2 linked regions of the Nitratidesulfovibrio vulgaris str. Hildenborough genome follow. The protein of the gene in region 1 interacts with the protein of each later gene in a pairwise test. Links are inferred from orthologs where the notes say so. Each region holds a gene or a part of one and is shown on either strand. Other genes may lie near its edges.

What was found.
Region 2: the proteins of nusG (region 1) and rho interact in binary tests that used the Escherichia coli proteins (3 or more experiments, as listed by UniProt). The link is inferred for Nitratidesulfovibrio vulgaris str. Hildenborough from one-to-one orthologs.

What each region holds. Positions count from the first base shown.
Region 1 is NC_002937.3:3,020,188-3,024,305, forward strand. What follows is about bases 1-2,827. They hold nusG (transcription termination/antitermination protein NusG), read left to right. Parts: upstream 1-1,051; coding sequence 1,052-1,603; downstream 1,604-2,827. Other genes in these bases: tuf (elongation factor Tu), read left to right, coding at 1-509; rpmG (50S ribosomal protein L33), read left to right, coding at 514-663; secE (preprotein translocase subunit SecE), read left to right, coding at 789-1,040; rplK (50S ribosomal protein L11), read left to right, coding at 1,660-2,082; rplA (50S ribosomal protein L1), read left to right, coding at 2,192-2,827. Also shown: more of rplA, read left to right, coding at 2,828-2,899; rplJ (50S ribosomal protein L10), read left to right, coding at 3,068-3,589; rplL (50S ribosomal protein L7/L12), read left to right, coding at 3,643-4,026; DVU_RS13750 (hypothetical protein), read right to left, coding at 4,087-4,118. UniProt on the Escherichia coli protein: Part of the processive rRNA transcription and antitermination complex (rrnTAC). The complex forms an RNA-chaperone ring around the RNA exit tunnel of RNA polymerase (RNAP).
Region 2 is NC_002937.3:1,638,873-1,655,900, forward strand. Bases 14,021-16,963 are described here. They hold rho (transcription termination factor Rho), read right to left. Parts: upstream 16,166-16,963; coding sequence 14,876-16,165; downstream 14,021-14,875. Other genes in these bases: DVU_RS07420 (2-oxoacid:ferredoxin oxidoreductase subunit beta), read left to right, coding at 14,021-14,421; DVU_RS07430 (CarD family transcriptional regulator), read right to left, coding at 16,453-16,963. Outside these bases: DVU_RS07350 (molybdopterin-dependent aldehyde oxidoreductase), read right to left, coding at 1-599; DVU_RS07355 (molybdopterin-binding protein), read right to left, coding at 718-1,737; DVU_RS07360 (winged helix-turn-helix domain-containing protein), read left to right, coding at 1,968-2,339; DVU_RS07365 (HD domain-containing phosphohydrolase), read right to left, coding at 2,398-5,292; DVU_RS07370 (ATP-binding protein), read left to right, coding at 5,547-8,666; DVU_RS07375 (NifB/NifX family molybdenum-iron cluster-binding protein), read left to right, coding at 8,917-9,234; DVU_RS07395 (pyridoxamine 5'-phosphate oxidase family protein), read right to left, coding at 9,678-10,115; DVU_RS07400 (phosphoadenosine phosphosulfate reductase family protein), read left to right, coding at 10,192-10,866; DVU_RS07405 (dual CXXC motif small (seleno)protein), read right to left, coding at 10,876-11,088; DVU_RS07410 (ferritin), read left to right, coding at 11,252-11,761; DVU_RS07415 (2-oxoacid:acceptor oxidoreductase subunit alpha), read left to right, coding at 11,834-13,570; more of DVU_RS07420, read left to right, coding at 13,567-14,020; more of DVU_RS07430, read right to left, coding at 16,964-16,968. UniProt on the Escherichia coli protein: Facilitates transcription termination by a mechanism that involves Rho binding to the nascent RNA, activation of Rho's RNA-dependent ATPase activity, and release of the mRNA from the DNA template.

The sequences.
Region 1 (4,118 bases):
CCGTTGTTACCGGTCGTGTCGAGCGCGGTGTCATCAAGGTCGGTGAAGAAGTCGAAATCGTCGGCATCAAGGACACCACCAAGTCGACCTGCACCGGCGTCGAAATGTTCCGCAAGCTGCTCGATCAGGGTCAGGCTGGCGACAACATCGGTGCCCTGCTCCGTGGCGTGAAGCGTGACGACGTGGAACGCGGCCAGGTTCTTGCCGCTCCCAAGTCCATCACTCCCCACCGCAAGTTCAAGGCTGAAGTGTACGTCCTTTCCAAGGAAGAAGGCGGTCGTCACACTCCGTTCTTCTCGGGTTACCGTCCCCAGTTCTACTTCCGTACCACGGACATCACTGGTGTGATCACCCTTGAAGAAGGCGTCGAGATGGTGATGCCCGGCGATAACGCCACCTTCAACGTGGAACTCATCGCCCCCATCGCCATGGAACTCGGTCTCCGCTTCGCTATCCGCGAAGGTGGCCGTACCGTCGGCGCAGGCGTGGTTTCCGAGATCGTGGAGTAACGCCATGCGCGTCAACATCCAGCTTGCCTGCACCGAGTGCAAGCGGCGTAACTACGCGACCGACAAGAACAAGAAGAATACTACTGGCCGTCTCGAACTGAAGAAGTATTGTCCCTGGGACAAGAAGCACACAGTTCACCGCGAGACCAAGTAAGTAGTACCTTCATAGTGCAGGGCAGTAGCTCTAACGGCTAGAGCGCCGGTCTCCAAAACCGGATGTTGGGGGTTCGAATCCCTCCTGCCCTGCCATTTCCCTTCTCTTCTCGGGTAGAGGCGATAATGGCGAAAAAGCAATCAAATGCGCCGGAAGCGGCCTCTGCGAGCAGCGGCACCAGTCTCGGAGACAAGGTCACCCAATTCAGGGACTATGTCGAAGAGGCGAAGGTCGAGCTCCGGAAGGTTTCCTGGCCCACCCGGAAGGAAGCCTGGGCGACCAGCATGACCGTGCTGGTCTTTGTGTTCGTCATGTCCCTGTTCCTCGGTTTCGTGGACCTCGGACTGACGCATCTCATCGAATTCATCCTCTCCTGACGGGCTGTGCCATGACCGAGACGACTACCGCCTCAAAGGCCCGTTGGTACATCGTACATACCTATTCGGGCTTCGAGAACAGGGTTGAACAGACCATCCGCGAAATGATCCGCACCGGGCAATCCCAGGACGAGATCGTCGAGGTGGTCGTTCCTACGGAAAAGGTCATCGAACTCGTCAAGGGCGAGAAGAGGACCTCCACCCGCAAGTTCTACCCCGGGTATGTGATGGTCAAGATGTTCATGACGGATTTCTCGTGGCATCTCGTCCAGTCCATTCCCAAGGTTACGGGGTTTGTCGGCGGCAAGAACCGCCCCACACCCATGCGCGACAGCGAAGCCGAGCGCATCCTTGCCATGATGGAATCGCGTCAGGAGCAGCCGCGGCCGAAGTTCAACTTCGATCGTGGGGATGAAGTACGGGTCATCGACGGGCCCTTCGGCGGCTTCAACGGAGTCGTTGAAGACGTCAACTATGACAAGGGCAAACTCAGGGTCTCGGTTTCGATCTTCGGTCGCCAGACCCCTGTCGAGCTGGACTTCGTTCAGGTTTCCAAGGGATAGCAGACGACGTTACCGCGCGGTGACAGGCTCACCGTGTCGTTCAGAGGTATAGAGCAATGGCTAAGAAAGAAGTTGCCAAAATCAAGCTGCAGATTCCCGCTGGTGCTGCGAACCCCTCGCCGCCGGTGGGCCCCGCCCTGGGTCAGCATGGTCTGAACATCATGGCGTTCTGCAAGGAGTTCAATGCCAAGACGATGGAACAGAAGGGTATGATCACCCCTGTTGTCATCACCGTCTACGCCGACCGCTCCTTCAGCTTTATCACCAAGACCCCCCCCGCTTCCGTGCTCCTGATCAAGGCTGCCAAGCTTGAGAAGGGTTCGGGCGAACCCAACCGTAACAAGGTCGGCAGCGTCACCATGGCGCAGGTCGAAGAGATCGCGGCTCTCAAGATGCCCGACCTCACCGCCAAAGACCTTGAGGCGGCCAAGCGCAACATCCTGGGTACCGCCCGCAGCATGGGCATTGAAGTGAAGTAGCGCTTCGTTAATCAGTTGCACTGCCGTCCGCCGGATCATTCCGGCCACACACCCCGTGACCGAGGCGGCAGGAGATTTCAAACGACAGCAAGCACATAAGGTGGGTACAATGCCCAAGCACGGCAAAAAATATCGTAACGCGACAGAAGGCCTCGACCTTACCGTCAAGTACTCCGTCGAAGACGCCGTGGCCAAGTCTCTGGCCGCCGCTCCTGCCAAGTTCGACGAAACCGTCGACGTGGCCATCTGCCTTGGCGTCGACCCCAAATATTCCGATCAGATGGTTCGCGGTGCCGTGACCATGCCCAACGGGCTTGGCAAGACCGTTCGCGTAGCCGTCTTCTGCAAGGGTGAAAAGGAAGCCGAAGCCAAGGCCGCCGGTGCCGATGTCGCCGGTGCCGAAGAGCTTGTCGCCAAGATCAAGGAAGGCTGGCTCGACTTCGACAAGGCCATCGCCACCCCCGACGTCATGGCCCTTGTCGGCCAGATCGGTCGTGTGCTCGGCCCCCGCGGCCTGATGCCCAACGCCAAGACCGGCACCGTCACCTTCGACATCACCACCGCCATCAAGGAAATGAAGGCCGGTCGCGTCGAGTTCAAGGTTGACAAGGCCGGTGTCCTTCACGCCCCTCTCGGCAAGGTGTCCTTCGGTTCCGAGAAGATCCTCGGCAACCTCAAGGCCCTTATCGACACCGTGAACCGCCTCAAGCCCTCCAGCGCCAAGGGTACCTACATGCAGGCCATGGCGATCTCCACCACCATGGGCCCCGGCGTGAAGGTCGATCCCACCCTGATCAAGAAGTTCATCGAAGGCTAACCCCCTTCGTAGATATCAGGCCCGGGCGCAAGTCCGGGCCGTTTCCGGCAAATGGTAGGAAATTCGAGTCGAAGAAAGCAGGTGGCCGCAAGGTCTTAAACATCCTGCCGAGATTCAGCTTTGGCTCGGCATTTCCACCTTGGCAAACCCGAACTCGAGGAGAGTCACGTGAACAGGTCCGAAAAAGCCGCCATCATCGAGCAGCTCAAGTCTCGTGCCGAGGCTGCTTCCATCGCGGTCGTGACCGACTTCAAGGGTATGCCGGTGGAAGAGCTGACCCGTCTCAGAGTGAAGCTGCGCGAGAATGGTTGTGAATACCACGTCGTGAAGAACACTCTGGCACGGATTGCTTTCACCGGCACTGCGCATGAGCCGATTGGTACTCGGTTCAAGGAAAACTGCGCAGTTGCCCTTGGGTTCGATGATCCCGTCGCGGTGGCCAAGGCGTTGACCGATTTCGCCAAGACCAGCAAGCTGTTCGCTATCCGCCACGGCAGCCTTGAGGGCAAGGCCCTCTCCGCCGACCAGGTCTCCGACCTGGCCAAGCTGCCCAGCAAGCCTGAACTGCTCGCTCGCGCCCTTGGCACGATGAACGCCGTTCCCACCAACTTCGTCAGTCTGTTCGCCAACATCATCCGCAGCCTGCTCTATGTCCTCAAGGACCTCGAGAGCAAGAAAGCCGCGGCCTAGTTGCGAACGTAACGAACCACCACGCAAGCCAAAGATCCTAAAGGAGCCAAACAATGTCCATCACCAAAGAACAGGTCGTTGAATTCATCGGCAACATGACTGTCCTCGAACTCTCCGAATTCATCAAGGAACTCGAAGAGAAGTTCGGCGTTTCCGCTGCCGCTCCCATGGCTGCCATGGCCGTTGCCGCTCCTGCTGGCGATGCCGCCCCTGCCGAAGAAGAAAAGACCGAATTCGACATCATCCTGAAGAGCGCCGGTGCCAACAAGATCGGCGTCATCAAGGTTGTCCGCGCCCTTACCGGCCTCGGCCTGAAGGAAGCCAAGGACAAGGTCGACGGCGCTCCCTCGACCCTGAAGGAAGCCGCTTCCAAGGAAGAGGCCGAAGAAGCCAAGAAGCAGCTCGTCGAAGCTGGCGCCGAAGTCGAAATCAAGTAGTTTCGGTTTCAGCCGCCGCATGGCGCATCCACAGCGCGGGCGGGTCACCGCCCGCGCTTCTTATACTTTTTCGGGCTTGACGGGAACGAAGG
Region 2 (17,028 bases), 1.4 Mb from region 1 along the record:
CCAAGGTCGGCCCCGAAGTCGAGCGTGCCCGTAACCTTGGCGAGGGCGGACGGGCGGGGGTATTTGGTGCCCCAGATGCGACCATCGGCAGGGATGCGGTACAGCAGGTCGTCCACCTTCATTTCGCCCCGCACGACGGCGGCTGCGTCCATGACGGCGTCCACCAGAGGTTTGTAACCGGTGCAGCGGCAGGCATTACGGTGTTTCTGGAACCAGTCGCGGACATCGTCGCGGCTGGGCTTGGGGTTGGTGTCGATAAGAGCCTTGGCCGAGACGATGAACCCCGGCGAACAGAAGCCGCATTGCGCCGCACCATGGGCCATCCATGCCACCTGAAGCGGATGCAGGTTGTCCGGGGTGCCGATGCCCTCGAGCGTGGTGATGGTGGCACCCTCGGTGAGACGGCTCATCTTGTAGCTGCATGAGCGGACGAGCTTGCCGTCGACGATGACGTTGCAACTGCCGCAATGACCTTGCCCGCAGCCCACCTTCACACTGGTGAGGCCCAGGCTCTCGCGCAGGTAGGTTGCCAGTGTCGTGTCGGGGCGGGTGATTGCCATCCGGGGTGCTCCGTTGATCGTGACCATGCGTTTGATCATCAGGATCCTCCTGTAAGGAATGGTGGGCATTCTCTGTCGGCCCGGAGAGTCGCACGACTCGGAGGGCCACCGGTATGACGCTGTAGACCTCGCCCCGTGGGGCGTTTGCGGCGGGTGACTACTTTCCGAACGGGCACACCGGGTGGTGGCAGGTTTCGCAGCCTGCGCAGAATCCACCGTGTCCCAGGCTGGTGATGTCTCGCCTTGCCAGACGTTCCCCTGCCAGCAATCGGGGGACGACAAGGTCGAAGATGCTCGCCCGGTAGTACATGACGCATCCGGGCAGACCGAGAACAGGGATGTCGTTCAGGTACGCCAGCATGAACATGACCCCCGGAAAGGTCGGGGAACCGTAGGTGACCACCTCGGCACCCGTGGCGCGAATGGACGCCGGGGTCTGGTCGTCAGGGTCGACACTCATGCCGCCCGTCACCACGACCATGTCCGCCCCTTCACCGATGAAGGAGAGGATGGCGTCCCGTGTGGCTTCCGGCGCATCACCGACGAGGCGTTGCCCCATGACCGACGACCCCAGCGCTGCGAACTTGTCACGCATGACGGGGCCGAACTTGTCCTTGATGCGGCCATGGAAGATTTCCGAACCGGTGGTGACGACGCCTATGCTGTGCGAACGCAGAGGTTTCACCTGTACGACAGGGTAGCTGGCGGCGCAGATACGCTCTACCTGCCGAATCTTCGATTCGTCGATGACAAGCGGTACGACCCGGGTGCCTGCCACGGCACGCCGCGCCGCGATGAACTGACCGCTGTGCATGGTGGCGAGGGCCACCTCATCGATGGCGTTGATGGCGTTCAACGCCTCGACGTCGACGCAGAGAAGCCCCGGCGATGCCATGAAGTTGATACGCCCCTCGGAGACCTCGGACAGCGATATGCCCGGTCCCGCCGCCGCAGTTGCTATCCGGAGGGCTGCTTCGTCCTCGTGTAGCTGGTGGGCTTCGAGGTTGAGCACATAGAGATGTTCTTTTCCGATGGAGAGAAGGAGGGGGATGTCCGCCTCGGTGACGATGTGTCCCTTGCGGAAAGCGCGCCCCTTGTGTTCGCCCGGAACGATGCGGGTCAGGTCGTGGCAGAGGACGGTACCGACGGCTTGTTCGACAGGAATCGCTTTCATCATGAGTGGGGGCTCCGAGGCTGTTTCGCTGTCGTGGGTGAACGTTCGAACAATAAAGGTGCGTCAATCATGGATATAGGATGATTATTTTTCTTATGCACAGACTTGCATAACAAGTCAACGAACATTCCCATGAGATGGAAATAATGCGAAGGAGTATGCTATAAAACGTGAATGTGCGGTGAGTTGCACCAACGTGTGTGATGATGTCATGCGACAACAACGGAGATGGCATGAAGCAGGAACGGTTCAAGCTTCGCCTCAAGCTATGGATTGACGCCGATGGCGAGAACGCCTTCGGCCCGGGCAGTGCCGCATTGCTCAAAGGTGTGGAGGAAACGGGGTCTCTGGCGGGCGCCGCCCGGGCGCTCGGGATGTCATACCGTGCCGCCTGGGGCAGGGTGCGCAAGATAGAAGCCCGCCTCGGCGAGGCGGTTCTACGGAAGCGAGGCGGAAACAAGGCGGGCTACGAGTTGACTGCCCGCGGGCATGCCATGCTCGTTGCCTATGAGGCGCTGTTCGAGGAAATGGATACCCTTGCTCAGGCGAGATTCCAGGAGCTTTTCGCCAGTCCAGAATCTGCCGGCAGGGTTAGGGACGAGTGAAAAACGTGGAGTGGAACAGGGGCATGACCAAGGTCGCCGTCTCTCAACCCGGCTGTCTTCAGCCGAGGTCGCGTAGCAGTGCCTCAGCGTCTACGGCGTCACGTTGCCATTCCGGCAGATGGTTTTCTGCGTAGGCGCGATAGACTTCTTCACGGATGAAGATGCAGAGCAATTCCCTGTCGATGTGGCCGCTTTTGGCCATGCCCACCATGATGTTCATGGCCTGTGAGAGGGTTTTTGCCTTCTTGTAGGGTCTGTCGGGTGCTGTCAGCGCCTCGAAGATGTCTGCCACTGCCATGATGCGCGCCAGAGGATGGAGCAGCTCTCCTTTGATTCTGCGCGGATATCCAGTGCCATCCATGCGTTCATGATGCCCACCGGCGATTTCCGGGACATTCTCGAGATGCGCCGGAAACGGAAGTTCGGAGAGCATCATGATGGTCTGGATGATGTGCTCGTTGATCTTGTAACGCTCCTCGCTGGTGAGCGTTCCCCACGGAATGGACAGGTTGTGCAGTTCTCCCCTGTCGTACAGCACTTCGGGGCGGGGCATGTCGAAGCCCCACCTGTCCTCCGTCTCTTGTGACACTGCATCAGGCTTAACGACGAAGGCGCTCGAGTCACACAAGAGCTTTTCCATGACGGGAGGCAGGGGATGGTCGGGCTCTTTCCGTTCACGTTCCGCCCATGAGATTCCCAGCGTGTCGTCGAGTGTCCTTTCCCATGTCCTTTCCGCGATGTTTCGCAAACGCTGGCGCGCCGCATCGTCTACAGGTGCCTCTCCGGTGTTGCACGCCGCGACGAAGGCGAAATCGTCATCAAGTGTGCGCAACTCGTCTTGCAGCGTTTTCTGTAGTGCCGCCCTGTCACCCTCCTCGGACACTCCTTTCCAGTAGGCGATATGCGCATCACGCTTGATGACCTCGAAGCGCGTTCTGATTTCATGGATGCGGTTGTGGATGGTTTCCAGTTTCGTCGCCTTGTCCACCACGAATTCCGGGGTGGTGACCTTGCCGCAGTCATGCAGCCATGAGGCAAGGTACAACTCTTCCCACGACTCATTTGTCATGCCGAAGCTGGCGTAGGCACCCTGTCGGGTGTCGCTGGCGGCTTCCGCAAGCAGGCGCGAGAGTATGGGAACCCGTGTGCAATGCCCGCCGGTGTATGGGCTTTTGGCGTCGATGGCTTGTGCCAGAAGCCGGATGAACGCCGAGAAGAGTTCCTTCTGGGTCTTGACCATGCGGTCGTTGTCCAGCGCCACCTCTACAACTCCTGAAGTGGCGCGGAGAAAGGCAAGGCGTTCCTGACTGAAAGGTACCTGGTCGATGACGAGCAATTCGCCGAGTACAGCGTCTCGCTTGTCCCGGAGGGTGACGGCTGCGAACCAGTGCTGGTGCTGCGCGTCCGTGCCGTTCAACAGTGTGCTGATATGACGATGGCAGGCGTCTTCGGGAGGAAGTCCCCCGGTGCGGATGGGAATCTTGCCTTGGGGGACGACTGTTGTCGGCGGCAGGGCTTCACTTTCGTCATGTCCAAGGCATTCACCACCGATGCCGCAGCCGGACCAGAGATGAAGCGTATGGTCCTTGTCCGGCATGTAAAGAAGAACCGCCTGGGTCGCGGTCGCCTGCTGCATTTCCTGTGTGAGAAGGGGCACCAGCCTGTCGAAATCACGAATGCGCGAGACGCTCTTCGCCAGTTGCATGAACTTGCGGATGGTATGCTGCATGTGGTCGACCGAAAGTGCGAGATCATTGATCTCGGTGACCACGGAGTGCGTGGACTCGCCAGCCGTGAAGTCGAACTTTCGTCCGCGTTCGGCTTCTCTGGCGACACATTGCAGTGGGGATGTCACTAGATGCGCTCCGTAGAAAAGGGCGGGCAGCAGCAGGATGAATCCCCCTGCCAGCAAGAGGAGCGTGTCGTTCCGGGTCGTGCGCAGCCCGGCGACAAGGGCGTCTTCAGGGACAGCCAGCACCATGGAGACGCCGTTTGCTCCCAGTTCCGGAAGGCTTTCACCTCCCGCAACCCATGCCCCGTCGTCGGTGACGATTCGCCTGAACCTCGGCGACTGGGGGGCCGTCTTCCCTGCCATGACCAACTCGTCAGCCGTAGCCTTCGAGAGAGGGCCACACGACAGGGGATGCTGCTCACTGCGTCTGGCAAGCCCTTTTGCGTCACTACAGGCAAGGATGTTCCCTGTTGCATCAATGAGGGCGATGCTCGCCTCGGGCGTCGGCTTCAGTGTGGCGAGGGCACCTATCAGTGATTCTAGGTTGATATCGGCCCCCGCGACCCCGTCCAGATTCTGAAGGCGGCGCGATAATGAAATGCCGAATTCTCCTGAGGAAGCAAAACGGTATGGCATGGTCACATGCAGAGCATCATCTTGCGTCGCCGTACCGTACCACGGTCGCTCTCTGGGGTCGAAAACAGGAGCTCTGTCTGATATGTCACTTGTTTTTATGAGATTAAGATCCTTGTCAAAGAATCTTAAAAGTCTTTTGTAATCGTGTTCTTCAATCGTTACAGTGTGAAGTATGTATGCGGTGTCGTCAGGAGCCATTTTATGGAGGTCGTCTTGCTTGTTGCTGCGAAGTATCATGAAATACTGCCCGTCATCATATCCCGTGTATATTGACGTGATGAAACGTGCGCTATCGAGTGTCTTCGTCAGAGATGTCGGAATCGTCGTTGCATCTGTTTTTAAAAAGTAAGGTTTTTCAGAATGTATGGTTACGAGCTGCAACGTTGTGTCGGCCGGTGTGAAGAGAAGGTCGAGGCGTGCATGGGCCTCTCCCATTGTCGGAGTGAATATGCTGTTGCGCGCTTCCGTGATGGTCTTGTCCGAGCGCATGAAATACATGCCCGTTGTGAACAAACCAGCGAGGGCAAGAATAAGAAAGCCAGCTGCTACGATGAGATGTTGCAGGCGGAATGAAGGTCGTGACATGTGGCAGACTCCGACTTGGAGATACAGCTTCCATGTAACAGGCTTTGGGAAATGATGATACCATTTGATAGCGGGGGCCTCGCCATGGCGCAGACACGTCTGGATTCATGGCGTCTTGGCTTGACGTTGTTTCTTCACGTTGCCCATGGCAGGCTCAAAGGTGTATTCTGTGACGGACATGCGTAACCAACAGCTGGTGTGAGTCTTTGTAACGACGACAGCCGAGACCTTGGACAAGGCATGGAGGGTGCAGAATGGTCAACCTTTCGCTCGGGCGTTTCAGCTGGCGTGGCCAGCGCCGCGAAGCCTGCCGCGGGTTGACCTTCATTCTGCGATGTCATCTCCTTCTCTTGTTCCTTGCGTTGTCGATGGCGGGTGCAGCGTGGGGCGCAAGCCCCAGAGTGCTGCTACTGAGTTCGTATGGTCCTGCTTTTCCGACTTTCTTCCAGCAGGTTGAGGGCGTCCGTGCTGTGCTTGCGTCTGCGGGCGTGGTCCTCGATGTCGAGTTCATGGACAGCAAGCGGTTCACCGATGAATCCAGCGTCGATCATTTTGAAAGCTATCTCAGGTACAAGCTTGCAAGGCTTCCTGCGTATGACGTGGTCATCACGTCTGACGATAATGCCCTTGCCTTCGTCATGGAGCGTCATGGCGGATTACTGGGCAAGAGTCCGGTGGTCTTCTGCGGTGTCAACAACGTGGGGCTTGCACGCTCATTGTCGGGAAGCGAGACCTACACCGGAGTCATCGAAGCCGTTTCGATGCATGAGACCATCAAGCTTGTCTGGAGTCTGAAGCCCTCTACGCAGACCCTCTATGTCATCTCGGATGTCATGCCCGCAGGTAAGGCCGACCTCGAAACATTTCATGACGTGGTGCGAGGGATTGCTTCCGTTCGCTATCAGGAGTTGTCCCTTGAAAACATGGGGTGGGAAGAGTTGGGAAGACGCTTGCAACGTGTCGGTGCCAACGATGCCATACTTCTTCTGTCCGCCTATAAGGACCAGCGGGGCGTAGTTCGGAATTTCGAGGAAGGGCTAGCCTTCATTCTGCAAAACACACGTTCCCCGGTATATCATCTTTGGGAACATGGCATGGGCAAGGGGCTGCTTGGGGGAAAGCTCATCTCTCACTATGAACAGGGCCGTCTTGCGGCAGATATGGCCCTGAAGATTCTCGCAGGTGCCTCCCCAGCCTCACTGCCTGTGATCGAGGGAAACGATGCCAATGCCTACCTCTTTGACTATGAGGTGTTGCGACGACATGGCATCTCGACGCATCGCATACCTCAGGGTAGCAGGGTCATCAATGAACCTGAATCGATATGGCGAGACTACTGGCGCGAGTTGCTTGTTGCGGTTGCGTTCGTTGCTGTTCTCTGCGTGCTTGTTGTCGTTCTTCTTAAACACGTGCTGCGCCTGCGTGAGGCAAGGACGGAAATCAAAAGGAGTGAAACACGCTACAGACTCGTCTTCGACCAGTCTCCGCTTGGGCTGGTGCAGTATGATGGAGACGGCATCATCATAGATGTCAATGAAAGGTTTGCCGAACTCTGCGGCGCATCAAGGGGTCAGATCATAGGTTTCAACTATATCAATCAGATGCATGATGCGCGAATGCTAGGTGCCGTACTCGCCTCGTTGCGTGGCGGGATTGGCGGTTTCGAGGGCGTCTACACGTCGCCGCTGGGGAAGAAGACGGCATTCATCCGTTGCCTGTTCAAAGGTGTGAAGGCACCGGCGGGAGACGTCTTCATCGGTATCGGCATCATCGAGGATGTCTCTGACCGCAAACAGGCCGAAGAGGCGTTGCGCGAGAGGGAACTGTTTCTTCTCGAGACGCAGCGCATCGCCAAGATAGGGGGCTGGAAGGCCAACATCAGGACGGACTATCTCTTCTGGTCGGAGGAAGTGAACCGTATCCTCGATTTACCCGAAGACTACAAGCCGGGGCTTGCTGAATGGCTCACCTCCTTTATGCCGGAGTATCTGCCCCGGATACGTGCCATGCTTGAAGATGTACTCCATCATGGCGGCACCGCCGATATCGAGTGTGAAGCCATGACAAGGCTCGGGCGGCGTAAGTGGACGCACCTTCGGGCGGTGGGGCGTGTGGATGAAGGGAGCGGGGCCTTGGTCGTCGGTACGTTTCAGGATGTGGACGAAAGGAAGCGTACCGAACTCGAGCTCGTCGAGGCAAAGACGAAGGCGGTTGCCGCTAATCGCGCGAAGGATGAGTTCCTGGCTAACATGAGCCATGAAATCAGGACACCGCTGAACGGTATATTCGGAATGCTCAGGATGCTTGCGGACGCGTCACTGGCTCCTCGTCAGCAGGAACTAGCAGAGATGGCGATGCGCTCGTGCCGCAGGCTGGCGGACCTGCTTACCGATGTCCTTGATATTTCCCGGATCGACGCGGGAAAGCTTGAGATTGTCAGCATTCCATTTGATTTGTCGCGTTCCATACGGCAGGTGAGAGAGCTCTTCATACCTTCAGCCATGCAGGCGGGAGTGAGTCTGCATGTCCATATCGATGCAGCCATCCCGTCCCGCGTGGTCGGAGATGCCTCACGATTGCAGCAGGTGCTCACAAACCTTCTTGGCAATGCCTTCAAGTTCACGGAGAAGGGCAGCGTCACCCTGCGTGCCGAACATCTTTCGCCAGTTCTGGCGAATAGTTGCAGAGTGCTTTTCTCTGTTGAAGATACAGGATGCGGGATCCCTGACGAGAAGCATGGCAAGTTGTTCACGCCTTTCACGCAGGCGTGCGAGGGGTTCAAGAGGTCGCATCAGGGGGCGGGGTTGGGGCTTTCAATCTGTCGGCGTATCATCCGGGTCATGGGGGGGCATCTAGCCTTCGAGAGTGAGGCTGGCACGGGGACGACAGTCTATTTCACGCTCAACTTCGGGCTTCCGGATGGCGATGAAGTACAGCCTGAAGCTGCCGCGGCGTCCTCCGCTGAACCGATACCCCCTTTGCGTGTTCTCGTCACAGAGGATGACGCTGTGACGCGCCGCTACATCACGTATCAACTGGACAGGGATGGACACACGGTTGCCGTCGCCGAGGATGGAAGGCAGGCGTTGGAACAGCTTTCCACAGGAGATTTCGACATGGTGCTGATGGATATCCAGATGCCAGTCATGGACGGGGCAGAGGCTATCCTGCGAATCAGAAAAGGAGAAGCCGGTTCACGCAATACTGACATTCCGGTCATCGCACTGACTGCATACGCCCTCAGTGGCGACCGTGAGAGGCTTCTGCAAATAGGGGCCGACGATTATGTGGCAAAACCTGCAGAGGTCGCACAGCTTCATGCCGCCATAGCACGGCATGTCTCGCGCATGCAGTTGCGCCGTGCTGATGCGTAGTGGTATATCGTTAGATGCCGAACGCCATGTCTTGTCGTGGTTATGCCTTCAGTATGGCCTTATGATATATCGATTTGATATTTCAGTTTGCATTGCCTTCTGATGGAACAGGTCGAAGTAGCCGTCGATGGATGACCGACTGGGAGAAGGGAACATATGGCTCTCCATATGATCTGAATCCCTTCCCGAAACGCCTTCAAGGAAAGGATGCAGCAGCAAGATGCTTTTTGCAGTGGCAGCACAGGGCCCCATGCCTGATTGTCTCGTTGAACCCGTTTTCGGCAGGGCCGACTGGTTCATTCTCGTGGCGGAAGACGGTCATATCTCCGGGGCGTTCCGAAATCCTCACCGGGACGACAGGGAAGCCGCAGGGCAACGCCTTGTGGCATTGCTGGCGGCCCATGGTGTGACACATGTCCTTTGCGGTGAGTGCGGTTCGAAGGCGCGCATCGTACTGGCTGATGCCGGTATGACTCTTGCCGTCGGAGTCGGAGGAACAGTGCGGGATGCCATACTGCGACAGGGGGTCGTTGTGGCTGGCGGGCAAGTCGGTGCCTTCTCGGGCTGACAGCTGCGGCTGGCTGGGGGCATCAGGGACGCATACCCACGATGGCTCGTTATCGTTGAAAAAAAGCCCATCAACGACAAGACCCCCCGGTTTTCACCGGGGGGTTTGCTTTCGTGGCGCGCTGGGAAGGATTCGAACCTCCGACCTACAGGTTCGTAGCCTGTTGCTCTATCCAACTGAGCTACCAGCGCATGCACGCCATTCGCCTTGTGGCGCGCCGGGAAGGATTCGAACCTCCGACCTACAGGTTCGTAGCCTGTTGCTCTATCCAGCTGGGCTACCGGCGCGTGTCGTATAACTGTGGCGAATGCCCTTTCAATGGTGCGCCGGGAAGGATTCGAACCTCCGACCTACAGGTTCGTAGCCTGTTGCTCTATCCAACTGAGCTACCGGCGCAGCGAGAAGCGGTATAGGTTGAGTCGCCCCTTCCGTCAAGAAAATTCTCAAGGTATTTTCAGGAAAACAGCATCCTCGACATCCCGCAGCCACTGAAACCCTTGGGGCTGTATGGCTACTGGTGTGGTGTCTTCCTGGCTGGCAAACGGGATGAGGTGGGGCAGGCGGCGCAAGAGCATACCATGTGCCCTCTGCTTGTCGCCATCTTCCCGAAAGGGCACATGCACTCCATGAACAGTCAGGGCCTGTGTTCCTTCATGAGGGTTCTCCGCATGGCGGATTCTGTCGTCCACCAGCAGGGAAACGCGAGGGTCGGAACACATGTTGCCGTATTTCAGCGACCCCTTGCGCAGCATGAGGTAGATGCGTAATTGCTCCTCGTCCCACACATACCCCATGAGCGAAGTATGTGGCCCTTTGGGGCCTGTCGTGGCAAGCACGCACATGTCGTGGGCTGCCAGTATGTTCATGACGGTATCCAGCATGGCTTCTCCCTCTGGTCGAGTCTGGCAGGTCGGGGGATGCGGTGCAAGACGTTTCATCAGATTGAGGAGACCATCTGTGGAAGGACTCGAGTTGAAGGTCGCACGGGCGAGGCGAGTGTTGCTGGAGGTGGCCCACACGTGGAAGCCGCAGGATGTCGCTGTGGCGTGGACTGGTGGAAAAGACTCCACGGTCGCCCTCAGTCTCTGGCAGCGTGTCCTTGATGAGGCGCATCCCGGTATGCGTGCGAAGGCATTGAGCCTCGATACGGGCTGCAAATTCCCGGAGGTGGTGGCCTTTCGTGACAGGATGGCACAGGAGTGGAGCATCGACCTCACGGTCGTGCGCCCTGATGTCGGCCCGGACTACCCGGTGGCTGTCGACCGTGTCGCCTGTTGTCGCGACCTCAAGGTCGAACCGTTGTTGAGGGCCTTGAAAGAGAGAGAAATAGCGGTGCTTCTGACGGGCGTGCGTGCGGACGAAAACCCTGAACGTGCGTCGCGTCCGCAGACGGAGACGTTCGATGCGCCATCGCATGTGCGCGTACACCCCGTCCTTGAATTCAGCGAGATGGATATCTGGGCCTATACGATGGCACAGGGTCTTCCGTACTGTACCCTCTACGCACAGGGGTATCGTTCGCTGGGGTGTGTACCCTGCACCTCGCTGGTGGTGGGGGGCGATGAACGGGCGGGGCGGGACGCCACCAAGGAGGCGTCGATGGATGCCCTGCACGCCCTCGGCTATTTTTAGCGTGAGGCCCTATACCCTGTCGCAGTAGACCCCTTCCATGAAACGTTCCATGGCGTCATCCATTTCCGCGACGTAGTCGGCGATGTCGTAGATTCTGTCACAGCTTTCGCAGCGCATGAACACTTCGTGGCAACTGCGCTGTATCTTCAATTGTGCCCCGCATTCATGGCAGGGGACGGTTGTCTGTTCCGAACGCGAACGGTTGAACGTGGTTCCCCACATGTGTTGTCTCCTTGTGCCTTGGCGGCAAGGGCGGGGATAAACCATGCGTAGGCGTCAGGCAAGAGGCTTCTGTTCGAGGCTTGCAGAAAGCCCCGCGTGGTGTACAGTAGGCCATTGATTTCAATCCCTCGTTTGATTCAACCATTGGAGCAAGGAGACCGACATGCTCAGCCAGCGTATGAACGATGCCCTCAACGAACAGGTGAAATGGGAGCTCTATTCGAGCTATATGTATCTGTCGATGTCCTCCTATTTCCTGGATAAGGGCCTCGCCGGGTTTGCCAACTGGATGCGTATCCAGGCGCAGGAGGAACTTTTCCACGCCATGCGGTTCTTCGATTTCATCGGCGAAAGAGGCGGGCGGGCAGTCCTTCATCCTGTCGACGCGCCCCCCGCAGAATGGAAGAATCCGCTGGATGCCTTCACTCATACCCTTGAACATGAAAGGCTTGTCACCTCGCGTATCAACGACCTCGTCAACGTCGCCATTGAAGAGAAAGACCACGCCACGAACATCTTCCTTCAGTGGTTCGTGACCGAACAGGTCGAGGAAGAGGATAGCGTCAACGACGTCCTTAACAAGCTTCGCCTCATCAATGGCGAGGGGCAGGGCATGCTGATGCTCGACAAGGACCTTGCGACGCGCGTGTTCACTCCGCCGACGACGGCGTAGCGGCAGACAGGGCGCGCCCTTCATTCAGGGCGCGCCGTCCGACCCGGAACGGTCTTTACCCGGAGGGATTCCATGCAGCAGGCGCCTCGGAGCATTGTCATCGGTGGCGAAGCGGGGCAGGGGCTTGTGACCATCGGCGACATGCTGGTGCGCACACTTATCCGTAGTGGTTATGGAGTGCTGGTAGCCCAGCATTACATGTCGCGGGTGCGGGGAGGGCACAACACCTACAACATCCGGGTCGGTGCCGGAGATGTCCTTGCACCCACGGATGATGTGCATGTGCTCGTCGCGCTCGACCAGCGCACAGTCACGGAACAGGGACCCCGGCTGGGCGATGGGCTGCTCATCCTTGATGAACGTCTCGACCCGGGCTCCCTCAACGCCTTGCGTGTTCCGTTTGCGGCGCTTGCCGGGCGTCCCCTGTATGAGAATATTGCCGCTCTCGGCGTGCTCGCAGCCCTGCTGGGGCTGGAACGTGCCCCGGTCGACCGTCTGGTCGGGGAGGCTTTCCACAAGAAGGGCGATGACGTCATCACGCGCAACCTCGAGGTGCTTGAGGCCGCATGGCGATGGGCATCTGACCATCGTGCCGCATCCGAACCGTTATCCGCGCCGGAAGGGCCGACAGGTCGGATGATGCTGCAAGGGAATGAGGCCATCGCACTGGGGGCACTGGCAGCGGGCGTGAAGTTCTGCGCTTTCTATCCCATGACGCCAGCCACATCGGTCGCCCAGAATCTCATCCTTCATGCGGAGCGCATGGGAGTTGTCGTAGAGCAGGCCGAGGATGAAATCGCCGCCATGAACATGGTGCTCGGGGCCAGCTATGCTGGCGCGAGGGCGCTCGTGCCCACATCGGGCGGAGGGTTTGCGCTCATGACCGAGGGGGTGAGCCTTGCGGGTGTCATGGAACAGCCCGTGGTCATCGTGCTGGCGCAGCGGCCCGGCCCCGCGACGGGGTTGCCGACGCGCACCGAACAGGCAGACCTCGACCTCGCACTCTATGCGGGACACGGAGAGTTCCCCCGTGTCATCTTCGCCCCTGCGACGCCCGAAGATTGCTTCCACCTCACGTACGCGGCCTTCGACCTGGCAGAGCGCTTCCAGATTCCGGCCTTTGTGCTGACCGACCAGTATCTCGCTGATTCCTACAGGCCCGTTGCGCCCTTCGACCTTGACGCGCTGCCGCCGCTTGCCGAGCCTGATTTCTCCACGGACAAGGGGCCGGAGGGCGACAGGTACAAACGGTACGAATTGACCAAAAGCGGTATCTCTCCTCGTAGGATTCCGGGGTTCTCGAAATCCCTGGTACTGGCAGACTGTCATGAGCACACGGAACAGGGATACATCACGGAAGACGCCGGCTTGCGGATTGCCATGAGCGACAAGAGGCTTCGCAAAGGCGATGGACTGCGTTCCATGGCGCTGCCCCCAAGGTGTTTCGGGGATGAAGCGCCTGACTTGCTGCTCGCCTGCTGGGGTTCCAGTGAAGGTGCCGTGGTCGAGGCTGCACAGCGCTTGCGTGCCCGCGGGCGCAAGGTCGGGGTGCTTTCGTTCACACAGGTGTGGCCACTCGAACCTTCGCAGTTTCTTTCCCGGTGCGGGGAGGCCTCCGAGGTCGTGTGCATCGAGGGCAACGCCATAGGGCAGTTCTCTCGCCTGTTACGGCTTGGCGGAGTAACCGTCGGGCGTACGCTCCTTCGCTATGACGGCAGGCCGTTCACACCGGAATGGATCGTCGCGCATCTTACGGCAGGGGATTCGGGAACGTCACACATGCAGACCGCCAAAGGAGCCTCCGCATGACCACCACCATCGAATCTCTTGGGACGTTCGAGACCTCATGGTGCCCCGGATGCGGCAATCATGACATCATGAAGGCCCTGCGGCAGGCCATCGTCGGACTGGGACTCGAAGCGCACAAGGTGGCGCATGTCTCGGGCATAGGGCAGGCCGCGAAGGCGCCGCACTATATCCGCCTCAACGGCTTCAACGGGTTGCATGGTCGCAGTCTGCCCCCTGCGCAAGCCATACGTCTGTGCAACAGCGAGCTCACCGTCATTGCCCAGAGTGGTGACGGATGCAATTACGGCGAAGGCGGCAACCACTTCCTTGCCGCTATCAGGCGGAATGTGGATATGACCTTGCTGGTGCACGACAACCAGATATACGGGCTCACGAAGGGACAAGCCAGCCCCACGACCGGGGAGGGACAAGTCACCAAAAGCCAGCCCGGTGGGGTCACAAGTGCACCGTTCAACCCTGTTGCCGTGGCTGTGGCCATGCGTTGCGGGTTCGTCGCCCGCTCGTTCTCCGGCAATGTCGAGCACTTGCAGGCCATGATCGAGGCGGCGGTGCGACACCGGGGCTTTTCGCTGGTCGACATCTTCTCGCCGTGCGTGTCGTTCAACAAGGTGAATACGTTCGGATGGTATCGGCAACGATGCCGGGAGATTGACGCCAGCCACGACCCTACGGACTGGAACGCTGCGATGCGGATTGCCGACACCTTCGGGGACGTGTTGCCCATAGGGGTCATCTACAGGAATGAGCGTCCGCCACTGGATGAACGCGTATCACATGTCGCAAAGGGGCCGCTGGGTCGGCAGGCGGTACGTCATGACGTGCTGCGCGACATCATGGCGTCGTATATGTGACCCGTTGCGGTGCGAGATGCCCGGCGGCTGCCATAGCCGATGTTTGCCATAGTCGGTGGTTGCCATAGTCGGCGCCGGGGGATGGAGAGTATCAGGTCTGTGACGCAAGGGGGCACCCCGCCGTCTGCACGGCTGCGGAGTGCCTGCGGTGCGCAGACAGCTGCGCACCATCAAGGCGTCGGAGGTTGTCGTCGGACACGTTTGGGTACTCGCCCCGTGAACGGCATGAGCAACACAGTGTGCCCGCGATGCATCGTGGCGAGAGTTCATTCGCAGCCGTCACGTTCCTTATGCCTTCCGTTTACGGCGTGTCCTCGCATCCGCTGTGAGTGGCACAGGATTGCTGGCAATTGCCGGGCCTCGACATCGTCGTGGAGAGTCCGCGTCCTAGCGCAGAATGTGAAAGGCCCGCTTTCGGTCGAAAGCGGGCCTTTGAAGTCGGGTCGGGGCGTGGCTACTTGTTCATGCAGTTCATGAAATCGCGGTTGCTCTTGGTGCCACGCATCTTGTCGAGAAGGAATTCCATGCTGTCGATGGAACTCATGGGGGCGAGAATCTTGCGCAGTATCCACACGCGGTTGAGCACTTCGTCGGAAAGAAGCAGGTCTTCCTTGCGGGTGCCGGTGCGGTTGATGTCGATGGCGGGGAACACGCGCTTTTCGGAGAGATGGCGATCGAGATAGATCTCCATGTTGCCGGTTCCCTTGAACTCTTCGAAGATGACCTCGTCCATGCGAGAGCCGGTGTCGATGAGGGCGGTGGCGATGATGGTGAGGCTGCCGCCTTCTTCGATGTTACGTGCAGCACCGAAGAATCGCTTCGGGCGTTGCAGTGCGTTGGCATCGAGACCGCCCGAAAGCACCCTGCCGGAAGAGGGCGTGACGGCGTTGTAGGCGCGACCGAGGCGGGTGATGGAGTCGAGCAGGATGACAACGTCGCGCTTGCGCTCGACAAGGCGCTTGGCTTTTTCGAGAACCATCTCACAGACCTGCACATGGCGCTGTGGCGGTTCGTCGAATGTCGAGCTCACCACTTCGGCGTTCTTGACGGTGCGCTCCATGTCGGTGACTTCTTCGGGGCGCTCGTCAATCAGCAGGACGATGAGATAGGTGTCGGGGCTGTTGGCATTGATGGAGTTGGCGATGGTCTGAAGCAGCATGGTCTTGCCGGTGCGCGGCGGGGCCACGATGAGGCCGCGTTGCCCGCATCCGATGGGGGCCATGATGTCGATGATCCTGCTCGAATAGTTCTTGTCCCCGTTCTCCATGATGAACTGGCGGTCGGGGTAGATGGGCGTGAGGTTGTCGAACAGGACGAGATTCTTTGCGTTTTCGGGGGGCTCGAAGCCGATTTCCGTGACCTTGAGAAGGGCGAAATAGCGTTCACCCTCTTTGGGGGGGCGTATCTGCCCGGAGACGACATCGCCTTTTCGCAGTGCGAACCGACGAATCTGGGAGGGGGAGACGTAGATGTCGTCGGGGCCGGGCATGTAGCTGCAGAGCGGAGATCGAAGGAAGCCGAAGCCGTCGGGCAGGATTTCAAGCACCCCGTCGCCGTATATGGCTCCATTCTGGGATGCGCAGGCTTGCAGAAGGGCGAATATGAGCTCCTGCTTTCGCATGCCGCTGGCGTTTTCGACCTTGAACTGCTCGGCAAGCTCCATGAGCTCCTGCATGCTTTTGATCTTCAGCTCGGAAAGGTTCATGGCACTTTCCGGGTTCGGAGCGCTTTTCTTTTTCCTCATAGGGTACCGGAGTGAGTAATGAAAGAGAGTTGCTGGAAGGGATGCCCCGTGCGGGAACATGTCTTCGGGCCGCAGAACTGGCTGCGTACACGTAGATGAAAGAAGGCTGCGGGGGTACTGAAGTGCGAATCGAATGCTGGATGCGTGTAAAAGACCGCGAATGAGCCTTGCTACACACGCGTAAACGACAACGAAGTCGATGCGATGCAGGGAAAGCTACAGGCTCTTGACCAGTATGTGTGGGAACAGAGAGAACCTAGCCCAATACCGTCATGTTGGCAAGGGGGCTATTCTACGTTCTCGCGTGGCTGGAGAACATCCTGGAATAACGCTTCGATATTGGCCCGAACTTCTTCCTGCGTGAGACCCTGCACATGGGAAAGTTCGACGACCAGCAAGGACATGGCCTGTTCAAGGAGTCGCCGTTCGCCGAAGGAGAGTTCCTTGTCTTTGCCGATGAGCAGAAGCTCGCGCAGAACGTAGGCGACATCACCAAGGTCGGGGCTCTTGAGCTTTTCGGAGTATTCGCGGTAGCGTCTGTTCCAGTTCTGTCCGGTGTACCCGGTAAAACCACTGCGGTCTTCGAGCGAAAGCATGATCTCGTTTGCCCGTTCGGTCGAACAGAGCGGGCGCAGCCCCACATTGGCCGCATTCTTCACCGGCACCATGAGAGTGACGTTGTTGGTGAGGATGCGTACGATGTAGAACTCGGCTGTGACGCCCCCAACTTCTTGGCGTTCGATACGTTCGACTTTGCCGACGCCTTGCGCGGGGTACACTACCAGTTCATCCGGGCTGAACACTATCTGCTCCTGGGATTCGTGAGAAAGTTCTATGAGCGTGAAAAAACATAATACACAATA